DNA from 4 places in the Pseudoalteromonas sp. T1lg122 genome. Region 1 is predicted to be linked to each of the others. Evidence: predicted binding sites of a transcription regulator. Region 1 holds the regulator's gene; each other region holds the start of a gene.

Region 1 (8,000 bases):
TGCTGTACAAAACGTGGATGAATGCTTTGCTCTTTTAAAAGCGCTGTTGCTTGCTCTGCAAGAGCACTAACATCAGCAGTCGGTGCAACCACTGCACAACCACTTAAATTAGACTCAACAATATTTGCACGGCCCGCTAAATGGCTCACAACCTGATGAGTACTTTGACCAGGTACTAATAAGTAGGTATCGCCCCCTTTAACAAAGTGATGCAGGCTGTGTTGAATTAACTGGCTTAATTCACCAACTTCACCACCGCTTAGTTTATCAACCCGTAATAAATCGATGTTATCTAAGGTCGTAATAAACCGTTTCGCTTTGCTATAACCTTCTTTAACTACTTCGGTTGGCGTTGCATCGCAATCAAAGCTACTTCTAACAACGAGCTTGATCTCTGTATCTTTTAGCGGTGACAAGGTTTTTGCATGCAATACTGGATTGCCCAAACGCGCTAATAGGTTAGCTTGCTCACGGCATACCTTGGCGTATTTAACCGCATTTTTAACTTTACGAGGATCTGTGCTGAATACACCTTGCGTGTCTGTCCAGATAGACACTTGCTTGGCAAAAGTATAACTGGCCAGTAACGTGGCGCTATAATCACTGCCATTACGGCCTAAAGTAACCGTATTACCTTGGCAATCTGCAGCAATAAAGCCCGTTACTACGTTGATATGCGATTTACTTATTGCACTTGTGCATTGCTGCTGATTTTTTTGATGTAAAAGCTGGCCATCATTTAAAGTAAATAGCTGCCTTGCATCAACATCTTGCGCAGCGACACCTAACTGATTTAAGTAAGCGGCTAACAAACGTGCTGACCACACTTCACCATGTGCAAGTAATGGGGCTTCAAGTAACTGTTGCTGACTAATTAATTCATTTAAAACAGCAAGCTCATCTTTTAGCTGTGCTAACGCCTGTTGTTTATTCTGGCCTGTGAGTAGCTGCTCAATTAAAGCGCGTTGGTTGTTATCAATAAGCAGTAGAATATCGCTAACAGCTTGACTATCTTGCTGCTGGTAACTCTGCCATAGCTTCACTAGGGTATCGGTTGTTTTACCCGATGCCGATACAACGATGCAATCGCCCTGCTCTGTATTCGCTAAAACAATGTTCGCTACCGCATGATAACGATCTGCTGAGCTTAAGCTTGAGCCACCAAATTTATGAACAATATTTACCATTTCTTCTACCACAATGCCGTATGTGCTGGCGTTAACTTGAATGACGCGTTTTGCTGTGTATCTTGCTGTGTTTGCTCTACAGCCGCTTTTGTAACTTGTTGGCCTTGACCTGGCTTAACTAAATTGAATACACGGTCTAAATCTGCAATGAGATCTTTTACATCTTCAATACCTACAGAAATACGGATCAGCGTATCGCCTACACCGGCTTCAAGACGCGCTTGAGGCTCCATACCTGCGTGTGTCATTGTTGCAGGGTGACAAATCAAACTTTCTACCCCACCTAGTGACTCAGCAAGGCTAAAATCTTTAAGACTAGTTAAAAACGCTGCTGCATCGTTAATGTCGCCTTTAATATCAAAGCTCACCATGCCACCAAAACCGCGTTGCTGTGCTTTAGCAAGCTCATGCTGCGGGTGAGAAGCAAGACCTGGGTAATAAACTTGGCTTACATAAGGAGAGTTTTCTAAATACTCAGCAATAGCAAAGGCATTTTCTTGGTGCTGCTTTAAACGCACATTTAAAGTACGTAAACCACGAAGCGTTAAGTAACTGTCAAATGGCGCACCGGTAATACCAATGTTATTTGCCCACCAAGCCAGCTCATCACCTAGCTCTTGCGTTGCAGCAATCACCGCACCACCAACCACATCAGAGTGACCATTGATGTATTTCGTGGTTGAGTGCACAACAATATCAACACCAAATTCAATTGGGTTTTGTAATGCAGGTGATAAGAAGGTGTTATCAGCCGCAACCAAAGCACCGCACTGCTTAGCGATGCGAGTGATTGCTTTAATGTCTGTTAAACGCAAAATTGGGTTACTTGGTGTTTCAATCCAAATCAGCTTAGGTTTAATCGCCAAAATTTCTTGGTGATTATCTGTGTTCGTTAAATCCAATACTTTTAGTTTTAATAGACCACGTTTTTCAAGCGAGGTGAATAAACGATAGCTACCGCCATAACAGTCATGTGGGATCACTAAGGTATCGTCACTGTTTAATAATTGGGTCGCTAAGTGTACTGCTGACATACCAGTAGCAGTGATAATGCCTTTTGCGCCACCTTCAAGCTCAGCTAAGGTTTCAGCTAAAATGTCGCGATTTGGGTTACCGCTGCGGCCATAGTCATATTGGCGCTTACTATCAAAGTCAGCAAATGAATAGGTGGTTGATAAGTATAAAGGTGGCACAACCGCACCATGATGTTTATCGGCTTCGATGCCGTGACGAACAGCAATCGTCGCTTTATTTTTTTCGCTCATTTCATCACCTATTCTTTGATTGGATGTTTAGACGTCTAAAAGGTTAGATGATCAAATATGAGAAGTCAAAGCATTTATCGCTCACACATAGAAGTTTATACATTTACACCACTAGATGGCTAAATAACTAGTATTTGACTATCTTTTTTAAAGCGATAGAATTTCCGCATCTTGCGCTGTGAATAAGGCGTAAATCACTGACAACCGAGGCAACGAAACAACTTATGGCTAAATGGAACGGTGAATACATTCACCCATATGCAGAACACGGTAAAAAATCAGAACAAGTAAAAAAGATTACCGTATCGATCCCACTTAACGTATTAAAAGTATTAACTGACGAGCGTACACGCCGCCAGATCAATAACCTGCGTCATGCGACGAACAGTGAGTTATTGTGTGAAGCTTTCTTACATGCTTTTACAGGTCAACCATTACCAAATGATGACGACCTTCGTAAAGACAACCCTGAAAAGGTACCTGAAGAAGTTAAAAGAATTATGCAAGAAATGGGGTTAGAAATCCCAGTGCTTGATTCAGAATAAGTATTTCGGCCATCGGATAACTGCCGATAATCACAGACATAAAAAAACTCAGCCTTGGCTGAGTTTTTTATTGCGCGTTATAGCTAATAGCTAATTAAGTTTAACGCATGTAATCTTCTGGCATGTCGATTTGCGCCACGCCCGACTCTATAGCCGCTTCAGCAACAGCACGTGCAATACGTGGTAAAAGACGCGGATCCATTGGCTTAGGAATAATGTACTCAGCACCAAACTCAAGCGACTCAACGCCCGCTGCTTTTAATACTTCACTTGGTACTGGCTCTTTTGCGATACCACGAATAGCGTGTACGGCAGCAATCTTCATTTCATCATTAATTGCTGTTGCACGCACATCAAGCGCACCGCGGAAAATAAACGGGAAACACAGTACATTGTTAACTTGGTTAGGATAATCTGAACGACCCGTTGCCATAATTAAATCATTACGTGCACTGTGTGCAAGCGCTGGTGCGATCTCAGGATCAGGGTTTGAACATGCAAACACCACAGGCTTGTCTGCCATCAATTTAAGATCATCAGCAGTTAATAAGTTAGGACCCGATACACCTACAAATACATCGGCATCAGCAATAACGTCTTGCAACGTACGTTTATCAGTGTTGTTAGCAAATAATTGCTTGTACTCATTTAAGTCATCACGACGAGTATGGATCACACCTTTACGGTCAAGCATATAGATATGCTCACGCAGTGCGCCACACTTAATAAGTAGTTCCATACAGGCAACGGCTGCAGCACCAGCACCTAAACACACGATGATGGCATCTTCGATATCTTTACCTTGAACTTCAAGGGCATTAAGCATACCTGCCGCAGTAACAATCGCTGTACCGTGTTGGTCATCGTGGAAAACTGGGATACTACAGCGTTCAATAAGTGCTTTTTCGATTTCAAAACACTCAGGTGCTTTAATATCTTCTAGGTTGATACCACCAAACGTATCAGCGATATTTGCAACCGTATTGATGAAATCTTCTGTTGTGCGGTGTTTAACTTCAATATCAATTGAGTCAAGGCCAGCAAAACGTTTGAATAGTAACGCTTTACCTTCCATTACAGGTTTTGATGCAAGCGGGCCTAAGTTACCTAAACCTAGAATTGCGGTACCGTTTGAAATAACCGCAACCATGTTGCCTTTGCCTGTGTATTTATAGGCATTTGCTGGATCAGCAGCAATTTCACGGACTGGTTCAGCCACACCTGGGCTATAAGCTAAAGCGAGATCGTTAACCGTTTCGGCTGGCTTGGTTAGTTCAACACTAATTTTACCTGGAACGGGGTGAGCGTGGTAATGTAATGCTTGTTCACGAAAATCTGACATAACGCGATAGTATCCTGCAAAAAGTTAAAAAGTGAGAGAGCTTGCATCAGTACGATACCTGTAATGTATAAAAATTCCAAGTATTATCAGGTCTATCCTGTTATATGCTATATCGCTTAATTTTAAAGGATTTCCCAACAATTTCTGCACATAGTTGCGATTAATCAGACATAAAAATTCACCTATTTATGACCTTTTAAGCACGTGTTTTTGTATTTTATACGCACGTACACTGCAATTAGCCGAAATTAGCCCGAAATAGCCATTTCAACGAAGTTCACAGCATTTACTCACAAAGTTATTTAAATTTATTATTTTTAATAACTTTTATGAAAGTTTATACAAAAAAGAATATAGCCAAGGGGTGGCACTTTGTCTGCAAAATTAGCGACATAATGGGCATAACAGCCAGAAATAGTTATGCAAGATACACAAGTGAAGATGATGAGCGAGTGAGTGGCAGTGTTAAGAATTTTAGGCATAAAAAAAGCACCCTAAGGTGCTTCTTTTAACAAAACAGCAGAAATTACTTCTTGCTGCTAAGTGCACCGAAGCGCTTGTTGAAACGATCAACACGGCCGCCAGTGTCTAAAATCTTTTGCTTACCAGTGTAAAACGGGTGACACTCAGAACATACGTCTAAGTGGATGTCTTTACAAAGAGTTGAGCTAGTTTCGAATTTGTTACCACATGAACAAGTTGCAGTGATAGCTTCGTACTTAGGGTGAATACCTTCTTTCATAGGGAACCTCTAGTTAAGGCCGTATCGCTCTCCAAACCCGAAGTCTGGCACCATACGCAGTTAATACAATTAATAGGCCGCGTATTTTATAGCTCAAGCGACCTTGCGACAAGCTTTAAATGCATCTTTCGCTAAAAAATTAATCAAATGACTGGTTGTTCAGTAATTTGTTGGTAGGTTTTTAACTGTAATTTTAGTACATTATCTTCCTATCTTTGTTTCAGTTGAGTTGTTATGCACTTTGTAGAAGTTGCCATAAAAGTCCCTTTACAGCGTACCTTCGATTATAAAGTTGAACAGCTGCTGCATAGCCCTGAGTTAAAGCCTGGCATGCGCGTTCGAGTGCCATTTGGTAGTCAAAAAAAGGTCGCGGTGGTCCTAGCATTAAAAACATCAACAGATGTACCTGCTGACAAAATAAAGCCGATTATTGATATCATCGACGAGACCCCTGTTTTATCGACTCAGCATTTAGCACTACTGAAATTTACTGCTCGTTACTACTGTTATCCATTGGGCGAGACCATTCATACAGCGCTTCCGGCTGCATTAAGACAAGGCGAATGCCCAGATAAAACCAGCATTAATATGGTTGAATTAACTGATAAAGGGGCAAAACTTCCGTCACTAAAAGCAAAAACCCAGTTAAGTTTATTAAAGCAGTTAGCCGAATCGGGCAAGTCATCGGTTACCGAATTAAAAGCACTTGGATTTACAAAAAAAACCATCGATAGCCTGCTCGATAAAGAACTAATCACCCAGTTTATCGAGCATGATAATCAGTGGCAGCAGCGCGCGCCAACGGTGGGTGACAAACCCGTCCTTAATAAAGAACAAGCTGTTGCTTGTACCAGCATTAATCAAGCCAGCGGATTTACTAGCTTTTTACTTGAAGGTGTCACCGGTAGTGGTAAAACCGAAGTTTACTTACAATGCCTTGAAGAAGTACTTAAAAAAGGCCAACAAGCCTTAGTATTAGTGCCTGAAATTGGCTTAACGCCACAAACGGTCAACCGTTTTCGTCGCCGCTTTCCCGATACCCCCATTATGCTGTGGCACTCAGCTCTAACAGATAACGAACGCTTACAAACTTGGCGATTCTGTGAAAAAGGCAGCTGTGCCATAGTGATCGGCACACGTTCGAGTATTTTCTTACCTTTTTTATCACTTGGTATGATCATTGTTGATGAAGAGCACGACAGCTCATTTAAGCAGCAAGACACATTACGTTATCATGCCAGAGATTTAGCCGCTTATAGAGCATATCAGCATAATATCCCGCTGGTTTTAGGCAGTGCCACGCCAGCACTTGAAACCTTACATAAAGCAATAAATAACAAATACCAGTTATTGAGTCTTACTGAGCGGGCCCAAACCAGCACAGCTAACCAGTTCCAATTAATGGACATGAAAGGGCAACCTGAGCAAGCAGGTATTGCCCATGCTAGCCTCGCCTATATGCGCCAGCATTTAGAACGTGGTAAGCAAGTGATGGTGTTTTTAAACCGTCGCGGTTTTTCACCTACTCTTATATGTCATGAGTGTGGTTGGCTAAGTGAGTGCTCACGTTGTAGCACCAGTGCAACCTTTCATAAAGCCATTGGCCAGATGATATGTCATCACTGCGGTGAGCAACATCAAGTGCCTCATCAGTGCCCTGATTGCGGTAGCACACAGATTTTCCCTAATGGTAAAGGCACAGAGCAAATCGAAGAGTTTTTAACGCAAACCTTCCCTGATATTCCAATTAGTCGTATCGACCGAGATTCAACTCGTCGTAAAGGCAGCTTAGAAAAAGCCCTTGATGATATCAATCAAGGCGGTGCCCGCATTCTTGTTGGTACGCAAATGTTAGCAAAAGGCCACCACTTTGCTGATGTTAGCCTTGTTTTGATCTTAGATGTCGACAGTGGTTTATATTCATGCGACTTTCGTGCAACCGAGCATTTAGCGCAACTTGTCACGCAGGTGGCTGGTCGTGCTGGTCGCAGTGGTGAACCTGGGCAAGTATTATTACAAACGCACTTTCCTGAGCACCCGCTACTACAAGACTTAGTAAACAATGGCTATCAGGATTTTGCCCGCTATGCACTGACAGAACGAGAAGATGCCCAACTACCTCCAATCACCAATATGGCCATTGTGCGTGCAGAAGGGCATAACATTAATCAAGTGGTGGATTTTTTAACTGATTTGGTTCCTGTCCAGAACATATCTGGTATACAATTGCTCGGTCCGATACCTGCGCCACTGGAACGTGTGGCAGGTAAATATCGCTTTCAATTACATATTCAGGCGCAGGAACGCTCCCACTTACACCAATATTTAGCGCAAATGGTCGACTATATAAGCACCAGTAAATTAGCGCAAAAGGTGCGTTGGAGCTTAGATGTTGATCCTATAGATATGATTTAAAGGCCAATTAAGAGTCATGGCACAACACGATTACATAAATAAAAAACCAGCAAATCGAAATAATAAAAAACAAGCCCCGGCGAAAAAGCCCTTCCCTGTTCTCCTTGTTTTAATTGCGCTTATTTTAGTAGGCGGGTTTGGTTATGGCTTGTGGTTTATCAAACACAATGCCGATCCTGAGTTAGTAGAGCAACAAGCAAACCCTACTAAAAAAGAAGAAGAAGTTATTCCACTCCCTGAGCCTCCTGAATTTATTCAGGAAATTAAAGACCACGAAGTTCAGGTTGAAGTAAAAGAAATTGAGCAAAAAGGCCCGTATGTAATGCAATGCGGCTCTTTTAGAACTATGGATCAGGCACAAGCGCTGAAAGCTAAAATCGCTTTTGCTGGATTAGTTGCTGAAGTTAAACGCACCGAAGGCAGTAATGGTACGTGGTATAAAGTGCGCTTAGGCCCATACGAAACCAAACGTATGGCCGAAAGTGATAAGAATAAACTTAAACG
Region 2 (8,000 bases), on a different contig from region 1:
CCTTGCTAGGGTTATCTTTAGTAGTGGCATCAGGATGCGCGATTAATAACGTAATTGATCGTGATATTGATGTTGCTATGGCGCGCACTCGCAAACGCGTCACAGTGACTGGCGAAATGTCAGCAAAGGCGGCTATGGCACATGGCATCGTGCTTGGTGTTATTGGTTTCGGTTTATTAGCTGTGTATACCAACGTAGTGGCACTCTTATTTGCTACTTTTGGTTACGTCATCTACGTAGGTGTGTACAGCTTATATATGAAACGTCGTTCTGTGTATGGCACCTTTGTAGGTAGTTTATCTGGCGCAGTACCGCCTGTTGTGGGTTATTGTGCCGTGACTGGGCAGTTTGATGCCGGTGCTGTGATTTTATTGGTCATGTTTAGTCTATGGCAAATGCCTCATTCATATGCAATTGCAATCTTTCGTTATAACGACTACCAAGCGGCCAGAATTCCCGTGTTACCTGTAGCGCAGGGGATCGAGAAGGCAAAGCATCACATTGTTTTATATATCGCCGTGTATGCGTTGGTTGTGATGTTATTAACCATTAGTGGTTATACAGGTTTAGCCTTTATGGCTGTAGCCTGTACAACGAGTTTTTGGTGGTTGCTAATGGCGCTCCGTGGCTATCGTCGCAATATTGATGTAAGCGGGTGGGCGCGCCAAGTGTTTGCTTTTTCAATTGTAAACATCACGGTTTTGAGCATAGCGATGGCTTTAGATTACCATTCAGTAGCTCCACAGCTACTTGTTTTAACTTAGAAAAAAGTTGCTAACATATCCCAATGTTACAGTAGCAAAGGCCCGGAAGTCTCCTCCGGGCCTTTTTTCTTTATCGTTTTTAAAAGCGGGCAGCTTGCTCTACCACAATGCCATGACGAGCCGCTAAACGGCGATGGTCCTTATCATAACCACCTCCAATTACTGTTGCGACAGGCACATTGTGCTCAAGGCAACGCTTGAGAACTAAATGGTCGCGTTGCTCAATCCCTTGCCAGCTTATATCGAGTTTCCCTAAACCATCTTGCTGCCAAACATCAACACCTGCATCATAAAGCACTAAGTCTGGGTTTAAGGTGTTTAATAAATAACTCAGCGTATCGTCAACTACGCCTAAGTATTCACTATCAGCGACATTCGGCGCTAAACCTATGTCTAAATCACTGGCTGATTTGCGAAACGGAAAATTCTTCTCACAGTGAATAGAGCAGGTATAAGCATAAGGCTGATGCGCTAACATCGCAGCGGTACCATCACCTTGATGAACATCTAAGTCAAAAATAAGTACATTGGTCACTTCACCACTTTTTATCAGGGTTTCACTGGTAAACGCGAGGTCGTTTACCATGCAATAGCCCGAACCAAAATCAGTATGTGCATGGTGAGTGCCTCCAGCTAAGTGGCAAGCAATACCATGTTTAAGTGCTAAACGTGCCGTTTGCAAGGTGCCCAAAGGAGCGGTAAAAGTACGTGCCATTAGCTCTTTTGACCAAGGTAAGCCAATGCGGCGCATTGCTTTTTCATCTAATCGATTGTGCCAAAGGTCGTGGATATAGTTTTCGCAGTGCACTAATTCAAGAGGCTCAGGGCTGCCGAGCAGTGGTTGAGTTAGGTTATCATTTATTAATCCAAGGCTTTGTACATGCTCATATAAATAAGCAAACTTACTCATCACAAAGCGATGGTTAGGATCGAAACTAAACGAGTAATTTGGGTGATACACCAAGGGTAAGTGGGGATTTAACTGCATAGCTCATTGAATAGCTGAATTTGCTACAGCATAACGAATCTACCGATAAAAGTTTACTCTGGCGCGTGAATTAAATGGCCTAACTCGCGATGTAATAATGCTTCATCACCCAGATTTAGCTCAATCAACCGTTTTAAGTGAGTAATACTATCAATATCGATATGTTCACAGCGAAGGCCTGCATGTTGATGCTCAACATGACATAGCTCCACTTGCATTTTAATCTCGATTGATGACTCTGGCAGGGTAAAGATTAAGTCAGCTTTACTATGAATAGGCACTAAAAATGAATCACTTTTAGTTATAAGCGCACCTTGCAAAGATAGATCAAGTAACTGACAGTGATAGTCGTTACCTTCAATGCGAAGTATCGCAGGGCAATAAAATAATACCCGCGAAAACTCTCTGCGTTCATTCATAGCTGTATCTCCAACTTTATTAACGTATACCAATCCTTAATAATACTTAATCATTTTGAGGGATTAAACCTGTCGCTAACTGCGTTAAAAACTTCTGATTTACGACTGCATGGATGCAGAAGGTAGAGCAATGCAGGAGCAATTGCCGAGCATAACTAAATAACGAAATTTTTGCCTTGCTATCAACGAGGTTTCCTTGCCTCAAAATTGACTACATAATTAAGCGAATTGGTATTAATAAGTATAGATCATAATGGAGTGAGTGATAGTAAAGCTTACTGCAACAAAAAAGCCCCTAAGTTGGGGCTTTTTAAGTATCAGCTAATTAGCCAATTTTTTTGTATTTAATACGCTTAGGTTGTGCCGCTTCTGCGCCTAAGGTTTTCTTCAACCACTCTTCGTATTCTGTGTAGTTACCATCGAAGAAGTTAATTTGGCCTTCGTCACGGTAATCAAGAATATGTGTAGCAATACGGTCAAGGAACCAACGGTCATGCGAGATACACATTACACAGCCAGGGAACTCTAAAATAGCGTTCTCAAGTGCACGTAGTGTTTCAACGTCTAGGTCATTGGTTGGCTCATCCAGTAGTAATACGTTACCACCTGCTTTTAATAGCTTAGCTAGGTGTAAACGGTTTCGCTCACCACCTGATAAGTCTTTAACGAATTTTTGTTGGTCGTTACCTTTGAAGTTAAAGCGGCCAACATAGGCACGGCTTGGGAATTCAAAGTTACCAATTTTCAATACGTCTTGACCGTTAGAGATTTCTTGGAAAACCGTGTTGCTCTCGTCCATGTCGCCACGGAACTGATCAACCGTTGCAAGTTCAACGGTTTCACCAACAATGATCTCACCGCTATCTGGCGTTTCTTCACCACTTAGCATTTTGAATAGCGTCGATTTACCCGCACCATTGGCACCGATAATACCTACGATAGCGCCTTTCGGCATTGCAAAGTTTAGGTCATCGATTAATACGCGATCGCCAAAGCTCTTCTTCAGGCCTTTCACTTCGATAACTTGGTCACCTAAGCGTGGACCCGGTGGAATGAATAGTTCATTCGTTTCGTTACGCTTTTGGTAATCGTTTTGCTGTAGCTCAGAGAACTGTGCCATACGTGCTTTAGACTTAGCTTGACGGCCTTTCGGATTTGAACGAACCCATTCAAGTTCTTGTGCGATTGATTTTTGACGTGCTTTTTCAGATTTCTGTTCTTGTTGTAAACGTAAATCTTTTTGCTCAAGCCACGATGAGTAGTTACCTTCCCAAGGAATACCTTCACCACGGTCAAGTTCTAAAATCCAACCTGCTACGTTATCTAAGAAGTAACGGTCGTGGGTTACAGCAACTACGGTACCTTCGTAGTCGTGTAAGAAGCGCTCTAACCAAGCAACTGACTCAGCGTCTAAGTGGTTGGTCGGTTCGTCAAGAATAAGCATATCTGGTTTTTCAAGTAGTAAACGACAGATCGCAACACGGCGACGCTCACCACCCGAAAGGTGTTCAATTTTTGCATCCCAAGGTGGAAGACGTAATGCATCAGCTGCACGCTCTAACACGTTGTCGATATTGTGACCATCGTGTGCTTGGATGATAGCTTCAAGTTCGCCTTGCTCTTTCGCAAGTGCATCGAAGTCAGCGCCGTCCATTGCATACTCGTTGTATACTTCATCTAGGCGATTTAATGCATTTTTAACTTCGCTTACCGCTTCTTCTACTGTTTCGCGAACTGTTTTGTTCTCGTCTAGCTGCGGTTCTTGCGGTAAGTAACCGATTTTAGTGCCTGGTTGAGGGCGAGCTTCACCTTCAAAGTCTTGGTCAACACCGGCCATAATGCGCAGTAACGTCGATTTACCTGCACCGTTTAGACCTAGCACACCAATTTTTGCGCCTGGGAAAAAGTGTAAAGAAATATCTTTTAAGATAGTGCGCTTAGGTGGCACAACCTTAGATACTCGACTCATCGAGAATATAAACTTGTCTGGTAACACCATGAAAGAAGCCTTCAATTTATAATAAAAATTAACAGCAAGTATTGTATACCCAAACTACCTCAAAATACAGAATTCAGCGTTTATGATAGGCTTAATATCAAGGTGTTATTTACTCAAAAAGCCATACATTTCAATTAATGACCACTCAGAAATATCATTTCGTTTGGACATCTAAACATCTAGAGGTTGAAATTTCTAACTATCCGTTCATAATTAGCAGTCAGATAAGTATGCTCGGAGCCAGCTATGCCCATTACAGTAAAAGATGAATTGCCAGCCATTGCAAAATTACGCCAAGAAAACGTGTTTGTAATGCCAAAAAGTCGCGCGAAAACGCAAGAGATACGCCCAATGCGTTTGGCCATCTTAAACTTAATGCCAAACAAGGTTGAAACCGAAGTGCAGTTTATTCGCTTGTTAGCTAATTCACCGCTACAAGTTAATGTTGAGCTGTTGCGCTTAGATACTCACCGCACCAGTAGTCACTCTGAGCAGCACATGGATACGTTTTATCGCTATTTTTCAGAAGTGAAAGATAATAACTACGATGCCATGATTATCACTGGGGCACCGCTTGCTCATTTAGAGTATGACGAAGTTGCTTACTGGGACGAGCTAAAAGTTATTTTAGATTGGGCAGAGCAACATGTTACGTCTACGCTGTTTTCGTGTTGGGCGGCCCATGCGGGTCTATATCATCACTATGGCCTTAAGCGCGAACTTAAACCAAATAAATTAAGCGGCGTATTTACCCATAAAAGTTATTTTGACCATGCAGCACTCACTCGTGGTTTTGATGATACCTTTTTAGTGCCACACTCTCGCTATGGTCATATTGATATCGACAAGATCACTGCCTGCGATGATTTGGTGGTGTTAGCTGGTTCTGAGCGAGTAGGTGCCTACTTAATTAAAAATAAATCAGGCAGCCAAGTGTATATTACTGGCCATCCAGAGTACGATGCACATACCCTTAAAGGGGAGTATTTGCGCGACCAAGAAAAATCAGCGGATGCGCCTAAGCCAGAAAATTACTTCCCAGACGATAACCCAGACAACGAACCGTCGAAGACCTGGCAAAGCCATGCCTTTTTATTGTTTTCGAATTGGTTAAACTATTATGTGTACCAAACTACACCGTATGATATTAACTTAGTTAGCCAAGATGTAAGGACTAACAACTATGCCGAGTAATGCAGTGAATAAACGCGAACAATTAACCGAGGCGCTGAAACAGCGAATTTTAATCCTCGATGGCGCGATGGGCACCATGATCCAAGAACATAAATTAGAAGAACAGGATTATCGCGGTGAGCGCTTTAAAGACTGGCATGTACTTATTAAAGGTAATAACGATTTATTAAGCCTGACTCAGCCAAAAATCATTGCGGATATTCATCGTGCCTATTTAGAGGCGGGGGCTGATATCATCGAAACGAATACCTTTAATGCCACGACTATTTCGATGGAAGATTACGATATGGCGAGCCTTAGCCGCGAAATCAACCTCGAATCAGCGAAACTTGCACGCAGCGTCTGTGATGAGTTTGAAGCAAACGATCCTAGCAAACCGCGTTATGTAGCCGGTGTACTTGGACCAACATCAAAAACCTGCTCTATCTCTCCAGATGTAAACGACCCGGGTTACCGTAATATCAACTTTGATAAGCTGGTGGCTGCGTATGTTGAGTCAACACTGGCACTGATGGAAGGTGGTGCTGACCTTATTTTAATAGAAACCATCTTTGATACCCTTAATGCTAAAGCGGCTTCGTTTGCCGTAGAAGAAGCATTCGAGCAAGCTGGTCGTAGTTTACCTGTGATGATCTCAGGCACCATTACCGATGCCTCAGGCCGTACTTTATCAGGACAAACCACAGAAGCATTTTATAACTCAATTCGCCATATTAAACCGCTATCAATCGGCCTTAACTGTGCCCTTGGCCCTGATTTACTGCGTCAATATGTTGAAGAGTTATCACGTGTTTGCGAAACCTTTACCTCGGTGCATCCCAATGCCGGTTTACCGAATGAGTTTGGTGAATATGATTTAGAAGCCCCTGAAATGGCAAAAGAAATTATCGACTGGGGTAAGTCTGGCTTTATTAATATTGTAGGTGGTTGTTGTGGCACCACACCGGCTCATATTAAGGCGTTTGCGAAAGGTCTGAGTGGTGTTAAGCCACGTCAATTGCCAGAGCTTGAAGTGCGTATGCGCTTATCGGGCCTTGAAGCGTGTAACTTAAACTAGGAAACCGACATGACTGACCAAATTGCTGTATTTACTAACGTCGGTGAGCGTACCAATGTAACTGGTTCGGCTATGTTTAAGCGCTTAATCATGGAAGAAGATTACGAGACCGCTCTTAACGTTGCCCGTGAACAGGTAGAAAATGGCGCGCAAGTGATTGATATCAACATGGATGAAGCCATGTTGGACTCAAAAGCGGCGATGGTAAAGTTTTTAAACTTAATTGCCTCAGAGCCAGATATCTCAAAAGTACCGATCATGGTCGACTCATCGAAATGGGACGTGATTGAAGCGGGCTTAAAATGTATTCAAGGCAAAGCCATTGTAAACTCAATTTCACTTAAAGAAGGTGAAGAGCCGTTCATCCGCCAAGCTAAGCTAATTAAACGCTTTGGTGCCGCAGCAGTTGTAATGGCGTTTGATGAAACAGGGCAAGCTGAAACCGCTGATCGTAAGTTCGAGATTTGTCAGCGTAGCTACAAAATTCTTGTTGAAGATATTGGTTTTCCGCCTGAAGACATTATTTTTGACCCAAACATTTTTGCTGTTGCAACGGGCATTGAAGAGCACGATAACTACGCGGTTGAGTTTATCGAAGGTACGCGCCGAATTAAGCAAGGCTTACCGCACTGTAAAGTGTCGGGTGGTGTATCGAATGTGTCGTTTTCGTTCCGTGGTAATAACCCAGTACGCGAAGCTATTCACTCTGTGTTTTTATACCACGCGATTAAAGCGGGTATGGACATGGGCATTGTAAATGCGGGTCAATTAGCGGTTTATGATGATATTCCTTTAGAGCTGCGTAAAGCCGTGGAAGATGTGATCCTCAATACCGACCCAGGTGCTGGTGAGCGACTAGTTGAACTTGCACCCAAATACTCAGGTATGGCGCAAGCGGAAAAAGTTGAGGATTTAGAATGGCGTACTTGGCCTGTTGAAAAGCGTCTTGAACACGCGCTAGTAAAAGGCATTACCGAATACATCGATGAAGATACCGAAGAGTGCCGCAAGGGCAAAGCTAAGCCTATCGAAGTGATCGAAGGCCCGCTTATGGACGGCATGAATGTCGTTGGTGACTTATTCGGTGCAGGTAAAATGTTCTTACCACAGGTTGTTAAGTCAGCTCGTGTAATGAAGCGCGCCGTTGCCTATCTTGACCCTTTCATTGAAGCTGAAAAAGAAGAGGGCGCAACCAATGGTAAAGTGGTTATGGCAACCGTTAAGGGCGACGTACACGACATTGGTAAAAATATCGTAGGCGTGGTACTGCAATGTAATAACTACGAGGTTATCGACCTTGGTGTGATGGTGCCTGCAGAGAAAATTTTGCAAACCGCCATTGACGAAAAAGCCGATATTATTGGTTTATCAGGGCTTATTACCCCATCCCTTGATGAAATGGTGCATGTTGCCAAAGAAATGACCCGTCGTGGTTTTGAATTACCGCTACTGATTGGTGGTGCAACAACCTCTAAAGCGCATACCGCGGTTAAAATTGAGCCTCAGTATGATAAAGGTGTGGTTTATGTCAATAACGCCAGCCGCGCTGTAGGTGTGGTTTCTAATTTATTGTCGAAAG
Region 3 (8,000 bases), on a different contig from region 1:
TTTAATAGTCTTTTTTTCAAAGTAACAATAACCATCGAAAGTTGATGTAACCCGCCCAACTCACTTTGAGTACTCATTTGTATGCCGCTTATTATAATTATTATTTATGCAGCCTATGAGTGGCGATTACACGATAAAAAAGCGGGTCTATCATACCTTATTTATCGTTATAGCTACAAATAGGTGCTATGCAAAGCCAGTATTTTCAGCCTATTGGCGTATTTTTTATTGCTCTAAAGTTAGCTTGTTGTTTTAAAAAGAAAACTGAATTTATATTTAGTTTTAGCTAATAGTTTTTCACTATCTTTTAGTCGGGCATAAGTGTTTACTATTCTGGGTTATTTGTTAATTGTTTCGTACAAATTGATACAATTTAAATTTTCCCTATCGAAACCACTATTTTAGCTGATGTAATTTAACATTTGCTGAGTACGTGATTAATAATTAACAGATTCGACCTCTATTTTCATTTTATCTGGTAGTATAGTTAGGTTATGAGTAGTTTAAGCAGTGAACAATTATGTTAAGTCCTTATTATCAGCAACATGCTGATTACGTTTCTATCTCACGTGAACAAGGCTGTCGTTTCGCCAAGTTAGTGGCTGATGATTTCAATCCGTTACACGATAAAGATGCTAAAAAGTTTTGTGTGCCGGGCGATTTACTTTTTTCGCTGGTTTTAAACCGCTATGGCATCAGTGAAAAAATGGAATTCACGTTTGCAGGTATGGTTGATGAAAATTCAAAGCTGACTTTCCCTGAAGGTGCTGATGAATTTGCGATCACCGATGGCGAAAAAGTCATGTTAAAAGTGAAACGTGAAGGCGCTGTTAGCAAGTGCCCTGAGTTAACAAATAGCTTAATCAAAAACTATGTTGAGTTCTCTGGCACGACCTTCCCGCATGTTATCATTCCATTGATGGGTAAGCAGGATGTGATGATCAACCCAGCGCGTCCATTGGTGATTTACGAATCAATGCTGATTAACCTTGATCGCCTTGATATCAGTGCACCTGAATTACAATTTGCTGAGCCTGATTTTGAGTTTACGGGCAAACGCGGCAAAATTACCCTTCGCTTTGATCTGTTAGAAAATGGTGAGAAAGTAGGTTCAGGTGAAAAGCATATGCTTGTATCTGGCATTCGTGATTATTGCCAAGCAACGGTTGATGACTTAATTAGTTTTTATAATCAACGTAAAGAATCACTTAAACCGGTGTAGTCATTACAGATTGTATAAAGGGCGCTTATTGCGCCTTTTTTGTTGCTGATGTTCCGCGTACAATAGCGCTTTTATAGCTAAATGTACTTCAGACTATGTCAGCAGCGACCTTTTCAGAATTAAATCTTGCCCCTGCATTGCTAACAGCCTTGCAAGAAGAGAACTATCACACTCCTACAGCAATTCAAGCGCAAACAATCCCCCTTATTTTAGCGGGTGCTGATGTAATGGGTAGTGCACAAACGGGAACGGGCAAAACCGCCGCGTTTGTTTTACCACTACTACACAATTTGTTATCTGCTGAAGTACTTCCAGATGCTGTCAAAGTCCTAATTTTAACACCAACCCGAGAGCTCGCTCAGCAAGTATTTGCAAGTGTAGAGCGCTATGCTGTGCATACGGAAATAAAAGCAGCACTGGCTTATGGCGGCGCCAGTATTGGCCCACAAATTAAAGCCATAAAAGGGGCGCAGGTCGTCGTTGCAACACCTGGGCGCTTACTTGATCATGTGATCAAAGGCAGTATTAAACTTTCAAGTATCAATGCGCTGGTATTCGATGAAGCTGATCGCATGCTTGATATGGGCTTTATTGACGAAATTAAACGTATCTTGCGCCATGTGCCAAAAGAGCGTCAAACCTTACTTTTTTCAGCCACATTTGACGACAGCATCTTTAAACTCAGTAAGCAGTTATTAAATGATCCTAAACTAGTTGAAGTGAATAAACGCAACTCAGCAGCGGTTGAAGTTGAGCAGCTAGTTTATGCGGTTGATGAAGACCGTAAGCGTGAGCTGGTATCACATATGATTGGCATGAAAAATTGGCAACAAGTATTGATATTCACTCGCACTAAGCAAACCGCTGATGTGCTTGCGAAAGAAATGTGTAAAGACGGCTTAAAAACCGAATCTATTCATGGTGATAAGAGCCAAGGTGCGCGCGATAAAGCACTGCAAAATTTTAAATCAGGTGCGACAAGAGTACTGGTAGCGACGGATGTTGCTGCGCGTGGTCTTGATATTGCCTCATTAAAGTATGTGATTAACTATGAGCTGCCTTATGTGGCTGAGGATTACGTACACCGTATTGGTCGTACAGGGCGTGCTGGTGAGAAAGGGATGGCAATGTCGCTGGTTAGCATCGATGAGCAGTGGCTGTTGGACGAAATAGATATCTTACTCGATACAAGACTCACGCCGCAGTGGTTACCAGGCTATGAGCCAGATTTAACCAAAGAGCCAAAGCAAGTTCGTAAAAATACGAATAAGGCACGTCGCTCTCGTGATAAAAAACGTATTTTAGGGCAAAAAAGTAGGAGACGTTCCTAAATCTGGCATATATTTATACTACCCTCCGGCTAAAGTTGAGAGTTTAGTATGTTAGAAGAGAATAAATGGACGTTCCGCCGCGCTGATAAACAGTTCTCCTTAGAAAAGTGGCAGAAAACAATTGATCTCATGACCGAGCTGTTTTCTGCTCCCGCAGGCTTCATCGTTCATAAAACAGATGATGTCTATCGCATTATCGTTTCCAGTGAGCAGCAAGAAAACCCTTACGATGCAGGGGCTGAATTAAGCGCTGACGATAATATTTTTTGCAAAAAAGTACTGCGTGATATGGCACCGCTCTATGTTGATCATGCCAGCCAAGATAGTCAATGGGATGACAGCCCGCTGGTAAAAGATGGCTTTGAGTCTTATCTTGGGGTGCCCATTAGTTGGCCAAGTGGTGATCCGTTTGGCACCTTTTGCGTTATGGATTTTAAACAAACCCATTACCAACCTAGCTTTTTAGAGTTAATCGAGCAGCTTCGCGATATGGTTGAAGATGACCTTGCACTGTTAGACAACTTTACGCAGATGCGTGAAATTGCCATGCTTGATTCACTGACCAATATTTATAATCGCCGTGCAATAGACCTGCTTTGCCAACATAAATTAAATATATCGAAACGTCTTGGTTTTGATATTAGTTGTTTATTTATCGATATAAACAGTTTTAAACCACTCAATGATACGTATGGTCATGAAGTGGGCGATCTCGCACTGATTTGTTTAGCTGACACGATGAAAGAATGCCTACGTGAAACCGATATTATCGGCCGCCTAGGGGGCGATGAGTTTATTGCGTTATTGCAAGTTCAGCCCGGTGATTGCATAGACAGCATCGCTGATAAGCTCAATACCACTTTCCAAGTGAATTTAGAGAAGCGTGGCATTCCTGTCACGAGTTTAAGTATTGGCTCAGGGGTAATAGCTCAGCCAAAAGAAAACTTTGCTGAGCTATTAAAACGAGCAGATGAAGATATGTATGAGAAAAAGCAAGCCTCTAAGGCAGCACGTTAAGCTATTTGCTTCTCAGCTAGGTTTAACTCCATGGTTGCTTTAAGTAAACGGTAAAGGTTAATTGACGCATCAATTTCTTCTTTACGGTTGGTTAAGCTCTCAATATTTAAACCTAGCGGTAAATCTAAATGCGCGCAGCTTTGTAAAATTAAATCGAGATTTTCGCGGCAGATACGCACTGATTCACTCAAGGTGTTTTCCGAATCTAACATACGGTATTTAGTCGCTTCTGGTACAGAAATACCTAACCACTCCATAAATTCCAAGGTCTTTTCACCACCACACGGGGTAAACGTTAGAATAATGCGTTTTGGTGCTGTGCCTTGTGCTTTACAGCTACGCGCATAGCTAGTGATCAAATCAATCGTTGCTTGGGCATTGTAAACGGCTTGCGAGATGAAAAACTTACAACCTTGTGCTGTTTTTTCAACTAAACGCTCATGTTCATTGCGTTTGCTGGCATGACGCTCGGCAATAGTAACGCCACCTAAAAACACATCATTGTCTTGCTTTGCTAAAGCTTTATACGCATCAGGTAGGCTCAATTTGATGTCACCATCAGATGATGGACTGCCTACTAGCACTAAATTTTTTAATTCAAAGTCATTGCGTGTTTCATTTAACCACTCACTAAATTCAGCTTCACCACGCTGAGCTACGCTTTTATATGTGATCACATCAAGTTGCGACAAGCTGCGTAGTAACTGACTGTATTCACGAGGATCGACAGTCTCTTTAAACGGAAAAGGACGGGGCTTTGCAATACGGCTACTTTCATCTTGAATGTCGTAAATGATTACACCGTCGTATTCAATTTCGTGTAAACGACCAAGTAGCTTTTGGGCAATGGTCTCAAGCTGTGCTTTATCAGTACCTGACTTTGGCGGTGTGGTACCAATTAGGTAGACGCCTTGATTGGTGTCTTCAATTTTCTCTTGTAATGATAAAGCCATAATCCTCATTCCAGCTCGTGCTAATGTCTATGACAAACAATATAGCAGCCATTTAGACGTCTAGATAGATTTTTTTCTTGAAAGTTTTTCAATCACTATGAATTTTACTCAAGTTGAATGCTGGGCGTTTCGCTAAATTGACACACCTGTTTACATAAATAATTGCGCTGACCCTCATATTTTCTGGCACTTTGATGCATAATCAAGCAGCAATGAAGATGAGAAAAATAACTAACAAGGGAACATTATGAAATTTAGATTATTAGCAACCAGTGTTGCTGTAACATTGGCGCTGAGTGGCTGCGCAAGTAATTCACAGTCAACCATGGTTAAAGAAGTCGAAATTGAGCAGCTAGTAAGCCAAGACGATAGCCGTGTATTTAGCCAAGATTACCTATTAGAAGAGCTTGAAAATGGCCTTCGCGTGATGGTAGTAAAAACTGATTACCCTGATGTCGTATCACTGCAGATTCCGGTATCGGTTGGTTCACGTAATGAAGTTGAAGCAGGTAAAACCGGTTTTGCACACTTCTTTGAGCATATGATGTTTAAAGGCTCTGAAAAATTTCCGCAAGATGTGTATTCAGATATTTTAAAGAACTCAGGTGTTGATAATCGTGCATACACAACCAATGATTACACTAACTACCACTTAAACTTTTCAAAAGAGCATTTAGATAAAGTACTTGAAATCGAAGCTGATATTTTCCAAAACCTGACTTACAGCGAAGAGCAGTTCCGCACCGAAGCGCTGACTGTAAAAGGTGAATATTTAAAGAATAATGCCAGCCCAATTCGCAAGTTACTTTCTGCCGTTCGTAACGAAGCATTCGAAAAGCATACGTATAAGCACACCACTATGGGCTTTTTTGAAGACATTGAAGCCATGCCTGATCAAATGGCGTACGGTAAAGAGTTTTTCGCTAAATTTTATAAGCCTGAGTATGTATCTTTAGTCATTGTTGGTGATGTTGATCCACAAGAAACCATGGCAATGGTGAAAAAGCATTGGGGTAATTGGAAAAAAGGGAATTACCAAGCAGATATTCCTGTTGAACCAAAACAACAAGCAGCAAAATACATCCATGAGAAAAATGATGGTTTACCAGGTCACTGGTTGCTTGTGTCTTACAAAGGCACGGCATGGGATCCTACTCAAAAAGACCGTGCAGCCCTTGATTTGATCTCGCAGCTGTATTTCTCTAACAACTCGGCACTTTATCAAGAGCTTGTTGTTGATAAACAAATTGCCAGTCAAATGTTTACCTATAACCCAGATACTAAAGATCCGGGTTTATTACATGTGTTTGTAAAAGTCGAAAACGAAGCGGACCTTGCTAAAGCCCGTGATGCGATTTACCGTACTTATGCACAAGCACGTACTGAGTTAGTTGATGCACAAAAGTTAGCGGATTTAAAATCTAACTTAAAATACAGCTTCATTAATGGCTTAGATTCATCACAGTCAATTGCTTCAACACTTGCAAGTTACATGCATTTTGAGCGCGACCCAGAGGTGATTAACCAACTGTACGCCACGGCTGATAGTATCACGCCAGAAGATATCAAAGCGGTAGCAAACAAGTACTTTGTTGATCCTAGCCGTACCACGGTGACAATGTCGGCGCTTGATAAAGTGGCGGGTTTTGAGCAAGAAGTTGATTTAAATGCCTTGGTTGCCAGTATCGAGCAAGCCCCAACAGAGCGTCATTTTAAAGTACTTGATAAAACCAATAGCTCACCATTAGTTGATGTGAACTGGTTATTCAATACCGGTGCAGCGGCTGATCCACAAGGCAAAAAAGGCTTAGCGGCACTCACAGCTGCAATGCTAGCGCAAGGTGGCTCAGAAACCATGAGCTACAAAGATATTCAAAAAGCGCTATACCCACTGGCGGGAAGCTTTGGCTATCAAATCGATAAAGAGATGATTTCTTTACGTGGTCGTGTACATAAAGATAATGCTGCGAAGTGGTATGCACTTGTTAGCGACCAGTTGTTAAACCCTGGCTTTAGAGAAGATGATTTTAAACGCCTGAAAAAAGAGCTTATTGATAGCATTAAAGCAGGTCTGAAAGCGTCAAATGACGAAGAGCTAGGTAAAGAAGTGCTATATCATCAGTTTTATAAAGGCCATCCGTATGAAAGCTATAACTATGGTGATTTATCAGATCTTGAAGCACTGACACTTGACGATGTAAAAGCGTTTTATGCTAACCAGTTTACTCAATCTAAGTTAACCGTGGGTCTAATTGGTGCGATCCCGGGTGATGTTAAATCGACTATGCTAAAAGATTTAACATCGCTTCCGCAAGGTAAAGAAAGCCGCTTAACGATCCCTGATGCGCCAGAACTTAAAGGTCATCATGCAACGATTGTTGAAAAATCAGCGCAATCTACCGCTGTGTCATTTGGTTTCCCAATCGATACAATTCGTAGTAGCGATGACTGGACAGCGCTTTGGCTAGTGCGTTCTTACTTTGGCGAACACCGCAGCTCAAACAGCTTCTTGTATCAGCGTATTCGTCAAACCCGTGGTATGAACTATGGTGACTATGCATATATTGAGTACTTCCCGCGTGGTATGTTCCAAACTAAACCTGATGCTAACTTAGGTCGTTCAGAGCAAATTTTCCAAGTGTGGTTACGACCGCTTCGTTCAAATAACGATGCGCACTTCGCAACGCGTACGGCATTATTCGAGCTTGATAAGCTGATTAAAAATGGCATCAGTAAAGAAGATTTTGAAGCGACTCGTAACTTCTTAATTAACTTTGTGCCACAAATGGTTGCAAGCCAAGATCGCCAGTTAGGCTATGCGCTTGATAGTGAGTTCTATAACACAGAGAGCTTTGTTGACTATGTGCGCGGCAAGCTTGAAAAGCTAACCCTTGATGATGTTAACCGTGTTATTCGCGATAACTTGCAAACAGAGAATATTCACTATGTGTTTATTACTGGTGATGGCAAAGACATGCAAACACGTCTAGCCTCAGAGCAAACATCACCTATGGTGTATAACGCTGAAAAACCAGCAGAACTTGTTGCTGAGGATAAAGTCATTGCTGACTATAAACTTGCAATACCTGCAAAAAATATCGCAGTACTTGATGTCGAAAAAGTATTTCAGTAATAACTGGATTAATAGACTCCAATCAATGCCCCTAATTAGGGGCATTGTTCTATGTTTAATGGTTCGATGTTATCAGCAAGCACAAGTTGGTTTCGACCCGCTTCTTTTGCTTGATAAAGCGCGCTATCAGCCATTTCAATGAGTAACATGGCATCATCATTGCTACTTGGGTAAATAGTTGCTAAACCAATACTAACCGTCAAGGGATGACCGGCAAGCTCTGGTAATTGAAGCGTATTCAGCGCTGCCATAAAACGCGTCACGAGTTTTTGTGCTTGATGGCTTTGCGTATTACCGAGTACCAGTACAAATTCTTCACCGCCGTATCTAGCGCACAAGTCACC
Region 4 (8,000 bases), on a different contig from region 1:
AAGATTCGATATATAGATACAAAAAAAGCACCAACAGGTGCTTTTTTTAATGACTATTTAGTAGCTTATGCCCAGCCGTCGTAACGTTTACGACGAGATAACACCACCGTTAAGATAATACCTATCAGTAAGCCTATAAATGCAATTGCACCGCCATAAGTAAGTAGCTGGCGTTTCTCTTTTGCACTTGCTGTTTGCTTAGCGTTACGCTCAGATTCAATGGTATTTTTTAGCGTTTCGATTTGCTCACTCAGGGCTGCGTTTTGCTCTGTTAGTAATTTGTTCTGTTCTTGAAGTTGTGGCAGTTCAATTTCAGCCTGACGAAGTTGCTCTTGCATTACCGTCATGTCGTTATTCAATGCCTGAAATTGTTGTTGGATACCGGCGTTTTCAGTGATGAATTTTGATTCAACCCAGCCTTCGCGATCTTTATCGTCACGAATTTTAAAGTAGCCGTTATCTTCACCTGATAACAACACAATTTGAGTACCCGCATCAACTGAACCCAAAATGCGGTAGTTTTTGCTCGGACCTGAATGCATAAAGGTGTACAGGTTATCGACTATGTAGGCGGTGTTTTGGCTGTCGCTGCTTGGCGCTTCTTCTGCGTAGCTAATAAAAGAGGTGGCCGCAAGGAGCAACCCAAAAATACACTGTTTTAACATCAATCTGCCTTGTTAATGTGATCTTGCCTAGAAGTGGCTAAATTTATAATTTCTTTATGTATAGAGATAGTAGGGATTTCAACTATTAATAGCAAGGCTGATATTGTAATCCATGGATGAGCTTGGTCGCAAAAATCAGGAAAAAATTTGCATTAAGTAGCTGCTTTGTTTATTTTGATCACTTATTTATTTTAAATGTACTCCGCAAAACGAATGGATACTGAGATAGAACTGAAGTTTTTGGTGTCAGATGCCGTTGTTCCACTGATCCCCGCATTAATTACCCAATTTGCAAAAACCGTTACCAACAAACCGTCGCGCAGCTTACAAAATGCTTATTACGATACGCCAAGCCGAGAATTACGTGCTTTAGATATTGGCTTACGTACTCGCTGTTGTGACAACCAGTGTGAGCAAACGATTAAGCTTGCTGGCGAAGTCGTTGGTGGCTTACATCAACGCCCAGAATACAACTTACCACTAACAGGTAACCGCCCAGATTTACTCGCATTTGATGCTGCTATTTGGCCTCATGGTATGCAAGTGGGTGCTATTGCAGAGAATTTATACCCAATTTTTAGCACTAACTTTATTCGCCGTACTTGGTTAATTGAAACTAATAACGGTGCAAAAATTGAAGTGGTGTTAGATAAAGGTGAAGTTGCGGCATCGGGTCAGGTTGAGCCAATTTCTGAACTTGAAATCGAACTAATCGAAGGTAGTCGTAGTGAGTTGTTTGCACTGGCTGATAAATTGGTTAGTGAAAGCCATGTTCGCTTAGGGCTTTATTCTAAAGCAGCACGGGGCTATCGCCTTGCGGATGACAAACCATTAAAAGCAAGTAAATCAATTGGTTTTGTGCCGCTAAAAAGCGATGCCACACAAGAGCAAGCGCTGGTAGAAAGTATCAACTACGCGATTCGATTTGTGCAAAAACATGAGGCCTGTTACTTCATTAAACCTAGTCTAAAAACTCTTAAGCGTGTCACAGACGGTATTCGTTTAATTCGCCATACGTTTTGGCTGTTTGATGACATTGTCAGTAAAGACGACACCGACTCATTGCGCACAGAGTTAAAGTGGTTATTGAGCGAATTAGCGTGGGTTGAAAACGCAATTCAACTAAAAACCTATACATCAAAGCGTCACGCATACTACAAAAAAATCAACAGTGCGCCTGAGCTCACGCAAGTTATTAATGACTTAAAAGAGTTACAGCCAAGCATTGAAGATATCGAAACTCTGTTCCATAGCACCCGATATAACCGCTTACTATTGCAATTAACAACGTGGTTAATTGAAAAGCAATGGCGTAAATCATGGGGGCAAGCTGAGTTTCAGGCAGCAGAAAAACCGGTTGCCGATATTGCTAAGCGTTTATTTGCCAAAGATTGGCACGACATGCATGAGCTTATCCCTGAGCAGCAAGTATTTACCGATAAAGACTATTTATCACTGCGCACTCGCTTAGAAAACTCATTGCTTAGTGGCAACTGTTTAGGTGCTTTGTTCGATAAAGAAGACAGAAACGAGTTTCGTATGCCATGGGTCGATATCTCTCATGGTATTTACGAGTTAAGTACGCTTGAGTATCTAAAGCAGTTATGCGCAGGACAAGACGATTTAGAGCTGGCAAAAATTCAAGCATGGCTTGATCAAAAGTCAGAGTTTTTAGTCAGTGCAATGGAGCAAAGCCGTCACGCTTCATTTAATACTGATCCCTATTGGCTGTAAGTAAATGCGCTTTTGCCTATGGATGGGGTTAGCTTGGTTGAGTATATCAGCCTGGGCTAACCCTATTGAATGGCAAACCTACAAACAGCAAGACGACATCACCGTAAGCTATAAAAAGCATGAAACCGGTATTATTGAAATTAAAGCTTCTGTGCTGGTGAAAAATGCCAAAGCCAGTGACTTTATGGCATTGCTCAGTGATACCGACAATGCTGCTAACTGGCTTGAGAATGTCAAAAGCGTGACGCTAATGGAGCGCTTAAGTCCCTCAGAAACCCTTGTTTATACTCATTTTAATTCACCTTGGCCGGTGTCAGACCGTGACTTGGTGAGTTATTCTTGTTATCACGCTTTAGATGAGCACAAAACCGAGTTACAAATCAAAAGTCAGCCTTATGCAAAAGCCGAAGTTGCAGGGCTTGTACGCATCAAAGATCTCACCGCTTATTGGCGCTTAGAACAGCAACAAAGTAACTTGTTAGTGAGCCATCAAGCCTATGCTGATCCAAGCGGTTCCATTCCGCATTGGTTAAGTAACAAAGTGTCGTTAAAAAGTGTTTATAAAACGCTACAAGCACTGAGAGAACAATTAACCAACAATCAGTTTTCTAGAGCGAATACACGCAGCATTCCCGGCACGTGTCAGCCGTTAAATTAGCTCATCATCGGGTGACATCGCTTAGATTTACACATATCATCGCTGTAATTGCGATTTTGAAGGGTTACCATGAAAGAGCCAAAAATTCCCCTAGTTAATAAGCCAAATGGCATGGGCTTTGGGCGTATTTTAAAAGCAACAAAATGTTCTATTAAAGGTTTTAAAGCGGCATTTAAAGAAGAGTCTGCATTTCGTTCTGAAATTTATCTAGGCGTGTGTTTATTACCCTTATCTGTCGTACTTGCGCAGTCATTAAATCATTGGCTAGTACTATTTATTCCTTATTTATTATTGTTAATTGTCGAGTTACTTAACTCGTCGATAGAAGCGCTGACTGACCGAGTAGGGATTGAGTACCATGTGTTATCGGGTCGTGCTAAAGATATGGCCTCTGCGGCAGTAACATTGTCACTGCTTATTCTTGCTTTGGTATGGGGTGTGGCTGTTTACGAAAAAATAGTAACCTACCTTTAAATCAGACATAAAAAAAGCGCCGAAAGGCGCTTTTTTCATTTTATCTAACCTATTACAGGCCAGCAGCTGCGCGAAGTGCGTCTGCTTTGTCTGTACGCTCCCAAGGGAACTCATCACGACCGAAGTGACCGTAAGCCGCAGTCGGTTGATAGATAGGACGCTCAAGATCAAGCATTTGGATTAAGCCGTAAGGGCGTAGGTCGAAGTGCTCACGTACTAATTCGATTAGACGTGCTTCTTCTAATTTACCAGTACCAAATGTCTCGATGCTGATAGATGTTGGCTCTGCAACACCGATAGCGTAAGAAACTTGTAGCTCACACTTGTCAGCAAGGCCAGCAGCAACCACGTTTTTAGCAACGTAACGTGCAGCGTATGCAGCTGAGCGGTCAACTTTTGATGGATCTTTACCAGAGAAAGCACCACCACCGTGACGAGCCATACCGCCGTATGTATCAACGATGATTTTACGACCTGTAAGACCACAGTCACCCATAGGACCACCGATTACGAAACGGCCAGTTGGGTTGATGAAGAACTTAGTTGCGCTAGAGATAAGCTCAGCTGGAAGCACTGGCTTAATGATCGTTTCCATTACCGCTTCAACTAAGTCGTTTTGTGAGATTGAATCACAGTGTTGAGTTGAAAGAACAACTGCATCAATACCAACAGGCTTACCATTTTCGTAAGCAAATGTTACTTGAGATTTAGCATCTGGGCGTAACCAGTTAAGCTCACCGCTCTTACGAACTTCAGCTTGACGCTGAACTAGACGGTGTGAATAAGTGATTGGTGCAGGCATTAAAACATCAGTTTCGTTACATGCATAACCGAACATTAAACCTTGGTCACCAGCGCCTTGGTCTTCTGGACGAGCACGGTCAACACCTTGGTTGATGTCTGGAGATTGTTTACCGATAGTGTTTAGGATTGCACAAGAGTCAGCATCGAAACCCATATCTGAGTGTGTGTAACCGATTTCACGTACTGTTTTACGTGTGATTTCTTCGATATCAACCCAAGCGCTAGTAGTGATTTCACCACCAACCATAACCATACCAGTCTTAACGTAAGTCTCACATGCAACACGGGCATGAGAATCTTGCTCTAAGATAGCATCTAGAACCGCGTCAGAGATTTGGTCCGCGATTTTATCCGGATGACCTTCAGAAACAGATTCAGAAGTAAATAAATGTTTTGCCATTGTATTTCTGCTCACAAATATTGCGCTTCACAAACGTCGGTAATAGCGCTAAAAAATTAAGGGGCGTATTTTATCTAAAACAAATATGTTTGCATAGTAATTTTACGCCTAGACGTCCATTTAAAATTACTAATAACGTATTGTTCTTAATAAACGCCCATAATTGGTGCATTTAATGCGGATTTTTAATTGCACTGTACCCTTACAATAAGTAAGAATGGGGCTTCATAAACAACCAGCGCAAATACATAAAGGTAGGAGAATTCATGCCATCACGCAAAGAACTTGCAAATGCTATTCGCGTCTTATCAATGGACGCAGTACAACAGGCCAAATCTGGTCACCCTGGGGCCCCTATGGGCATGGCAGATATCGCAGAAGTACTATGGCGCGATTATCTAAAGCATAATCCAACAAATCCAGAGTGGGCAGACCGAGATCGATTTATTCTTTCTAACGGCCACGGTTCAATGCTGATCTATTCTCTACTGCACTTAAGTGGCTATGACTTACCACTAGAGGAAATTAAAAACTTCCGTCAAATGCACTCAAAAACACCGGGTCACCCAGAATATGGTTATGCACCGGGTATTGAGACTACTACAGGCCCATTAGGTCAAGGGATCACAAATGCTGTGGGCATGGCAATTGCCGAAAAAGCGCTTGCTGCACAGTTTAACCGTGAAGGTCACGATATTGTTGACCACTTCACGTATGCATTCATGGGCGATGGCTGTTTAATGGAAGGTATTTCACACGAAGCCTGTTCATTAGCGGGTACATTAGGCCTAGGTAAACTAGTTGCGTTTTGGGATGACAACGGCATCTCAATTGATGGTGAAGTAGAAGGTTGGTTCAGCGATGACACGCCAGCGCGCTTTAAAGCATACGGCTGGCACGTAGTAAGCGATGTAGATGGTCATAACCCAGATGCAATTCGCGCCGCTATCGAAGAAGCGCGTAGCATCACTGATAAGCCATCGTTAATTTGCTGTAAAACAATCATTGGTTACGGTTCACCTAATAAATCAGGTAGCCATGACTGTCACGGTGCACCACTAGGTGAAGACGAAATTAAAGCATCTCGTGAGTTCCTAGGTTGGACTGGCGAAGCATTTGAAATTCCAGCTGAAATCTACAGCGAGTGGGATGGCAAAGAAAAAGGTAAGCAACTAGAAGCTAGCTGGGACGAAAAGTTTGCCGCTTACGCAAGTGCATACCCTGAACTTGCTGCTGAGTTTACTCGCCGTACCAATGGTGAATTACCAGCTGATTGGACTGAAAAGTCACAAGCTTACATCGAAGAGCTACAAGCAAACCCAGCAAACCCAGCAACACGTAAAGCATCACAAAATGCATTAAATGCGTTTGGTCCGTTACTACCAGAATTCATGGGTGGCTCTGCTGACCTTGCTGGTTCAAACTTAACGCTTTGGGATGGTTCAAAAGGCTTAGAAGCAAACGATGCAAGCGGTAACTACATTTTCTACGGCGTACGTGAATTTGGTATGTCAGCGATTATGAATGGTATTGCACTGCATAAAGGCTTTATTCCTTACGGTGCTACATTCTTAATGTTCATGGAATACGCACGTAACGCAGTACGTATGGCTGCACTAATGAAGCAACCAAGTATCTTCGTATACACGCACGATTCAATTGGTCTAGGTGAAGATGGTCCAACGCACCAACCGGTAGAGCAAATCGCAAGCATGCGTTTAACGCCTAACCTAGTGAACTGGCGTCCATGTGACCAAGTTGAGTCTGCTATTGCATGGCAACAAGCTATTGAGCGTAAAGATGGCCCAACGTCACTGATTTTCACTCGCCAAGGCCTTGAGCAACAAGCGCGTACTGCACAGCAGTTAGCCGATGTGAAAAAAGGTGGTTACGTACTTAGCTGTGACGGTGAGCCAGAGCTTATCCTTATTGCAACTGGTTCTGAAGTACAGCTTACACAAGATGCCGCTGCAGAACTTCGTTCACAAGGTAAAAAAGTACGCGTGGTATCTATGCCTTCAACTGATTTATTTGATGAGCAAGACGCTGCATATAAAGAAAGCGTACTACCAGCAAGCGTAACACGCCGCGTAGCAATCGAAGCGGGTATCGCAGACTACTGGTACAAATATGTAGGTTTAAATGGCGCAGTAGTTGGTATGACGACCTTCGGTGAGTCCGCTCCTGCTGATGAGCTATTCAAGCACTTTGGTTTCACTGTTGAAAACATCGTAAACAAAGCAAACGCCTTGTTTTAAGCTTTAGCCGCTAAAATTTAAAAGCCCGCCCTGTAAAACCACAGCGCGGGCTTTTTTGTGTTTGACTGGTAGGTTGGGTAGAACGGAGTGAAACCCAACACCTTTGCAGCTTTCAGCCGTCAGCCATCAGTTTTAAAAAAAACTCACCGTAAGCGTGAAATTTATTTCGCGCGAAAATTGTGTCTAGCTATTAACCAATAGCTTTGATATTAATAGGCTATAAAACAAGCAAAAATAGCCGCGATAAAACGCCTATTTGTTTTTTACTTATATTTTCTGCTCAAGGATGGTTATGAAAAGTTATCCAAAAGTGTTGGACCCTAATAAAGTCGGCGAATATGCTGGTTTGGCAAAATCTGGTGGTGGTTACGTGTGGGATGAGGTACTAGAATATCGAGTTTGGTGCCACCCTCATAACGGTGCTCCTGATTTAGAAGAGGGGAGCGATTATTACTATGCTTTCGACACTTACGAAGAAGCACTGGAATGTAGTAATGACATACCTGGAGCTGAAGAGCCATTAGCATTAATTCTCCAGCGTGAATATATAGATGAGCCATCAACAGGGCAGTATAAGCATGTGAAAGAAGAAAGGGTCACTGAATGGCCAGTACAATTTCTTGAACGGCCAAGAAGAACCGAATCGACTATTCCTAATTTTATGTCTGTTGATGCACCAGAAAATAAACTGGATATCATTCGTGGTATTGCTTAAATGTAATATCCGCCAAACCTTGTATGGCTTAGGCGTACAAACAACGAATCAAGGTTAACCCCCAATAGTTAGGTTGGTGTGTTTCATCATGAAAAATCACATAAAAGAATAATCTCTTCAATCTCTTCGCTAATAGGTTTGCTTGTCGGGTTCAAGCTATTGGACTTTCTAAGAAGTGATAGATGCCTAGAGTTAAGTGGCAGCTTAACAGATCGGGGGGCGTGTGATTTTGGTGATGCAAGAGCTGAAGCAATACCCCTTGGCCTGCCCTCATTGGCTTTAGTAATTACTG

What was found. Region 1 encodes MetJ, which represses methionine synthesis genes. Its sites were predicted from a motif close to TAGACGTCTAGACGTCTA; they were not measured.
Region 2: the regulator MetJ is predicted to act here: its motif matches at 4,335-4,352, upstream of C2M33_RS20700 (homoserine O-succinyltransferase).
Region 3: the regulator MetJ is predicted to act here: its motif matches at 4,569-4,586, upstream of C2M33_RS15040 (methylenetetrahydrofolate reductase).
Region 4: the regulator MetJ is predicted to act here: its motif matches at 4,837-4,854, upstream of metK (methionine adenosyltransferase).

Annotation. Positions count from the first base shown of each region.
Region 1 is NZ_PQCG01000033.1:111,095-119,094, forward strand. Features, by position in the region: gene metL (bifunctional aspartate kinase/homoserine dehydrogenase II) at 1-1,187, opposite strand, end outside; gene metB (cystathionine gamma-synthase) at 1,193-2,452, opposite strand; gene metJ (met regulon transcriptional regulator MetJ) at 2,677-2,997, shown strand; gene C2M33_RS16905 (malic enzyme-like NAD(P)-binding protein) at 3,098-4,339, opposite strand; gene rpmE (50S ribosomal protein L31) at 4,866-5,081, opposite strand; gene priA (primosomal protein N') at 5,316-7,496, shown strand; gene C2M33_RS16920 (SPOR domain-containing protein) at 7,513-8,000, shown strand, end outside.
Region 2 is NZ_PQCG01000034.1:536,197-544,196, reverse strand. Features, by position in the region: gene cyoE (heme o synthase) at 1-764, shown strand, start outside; gene C2M33_RS20715 (histone deacetylase family protein) at 844-1,752, opposite strand; gene C2M33_RS20710 (PilZ domain-containing protein) at 1,806-2,171, opposite strand; gene ettA (energy-dependent translational throttle protein EttA) at 2,497-4,170, opposite strand; gene C2M33_RS20700 (homoserine O-succinyltransferase) at 4,417-5,364, shown strand; gene C2M33_RS20695 (homocysteine S-methyltransferase family protein) at 5,354-6,421, shown strand; gene metH (methionine synthase) at 6,431-8,000, shown strand, end outside.
Region 3 is NZ_PQCG01000032.1:570,371-578,370, reverse strand. Features, by position in the region: gene C2M33_RS15055 (DUF3581 domain-containing protein) at 521-1,222, shown strand; gene C2M33_RS15050 (DEAD/DEAH box helicase) at 1,318-2,553, shown strand; gene C2M33_RS15045 (sensor domain-containing diguanylate cyclase) at 2,602-3,570, shown strand; gene C2M33_RS15040 (methylenetetrahydrofolate reductase) at 3,567-4,523, opposite strand; gene C2M33_RS15035 (M16 family metallopeptidase) at 4,771-7,656, shown strand; gene C2M33_RS15030 (sensor domain-containing diguanylate cyclase) at 7,692-8,000, opposite strand, start outside.
Region 4 is NZ_PQCG01000032.1:677,898-685,897, reverse strand. Features, by position in the region: gene C2M33_RS15520 (winged helix-turn-helix transcriptional regulator) at 1-16, shown strand, start outside; gene C2M33_RS15515 (TIGR04211 family SH3 domain-containing protein) at 66-665, opposite strand; gene C2M33_RS15510 (CYTH and CHAD domain-containing protein) at 879-2,399, shown strand; gene C2M33_RS15505 (START domain-containing protein) at 2,437-3,057, shown strand; gene C2M33_RS15500 (diacylglycerol kinase) at 3,127-3,531, shown strand; gene metK (methionine adenosyltransferase) at 3,584-4,735, opposite strand; gene tkt (transketolase) at 5,002-6,993, shown strand; gene C2M33_RS15485 (GCN5 family acetyltransferase) at 7,286-7,708, shown strand.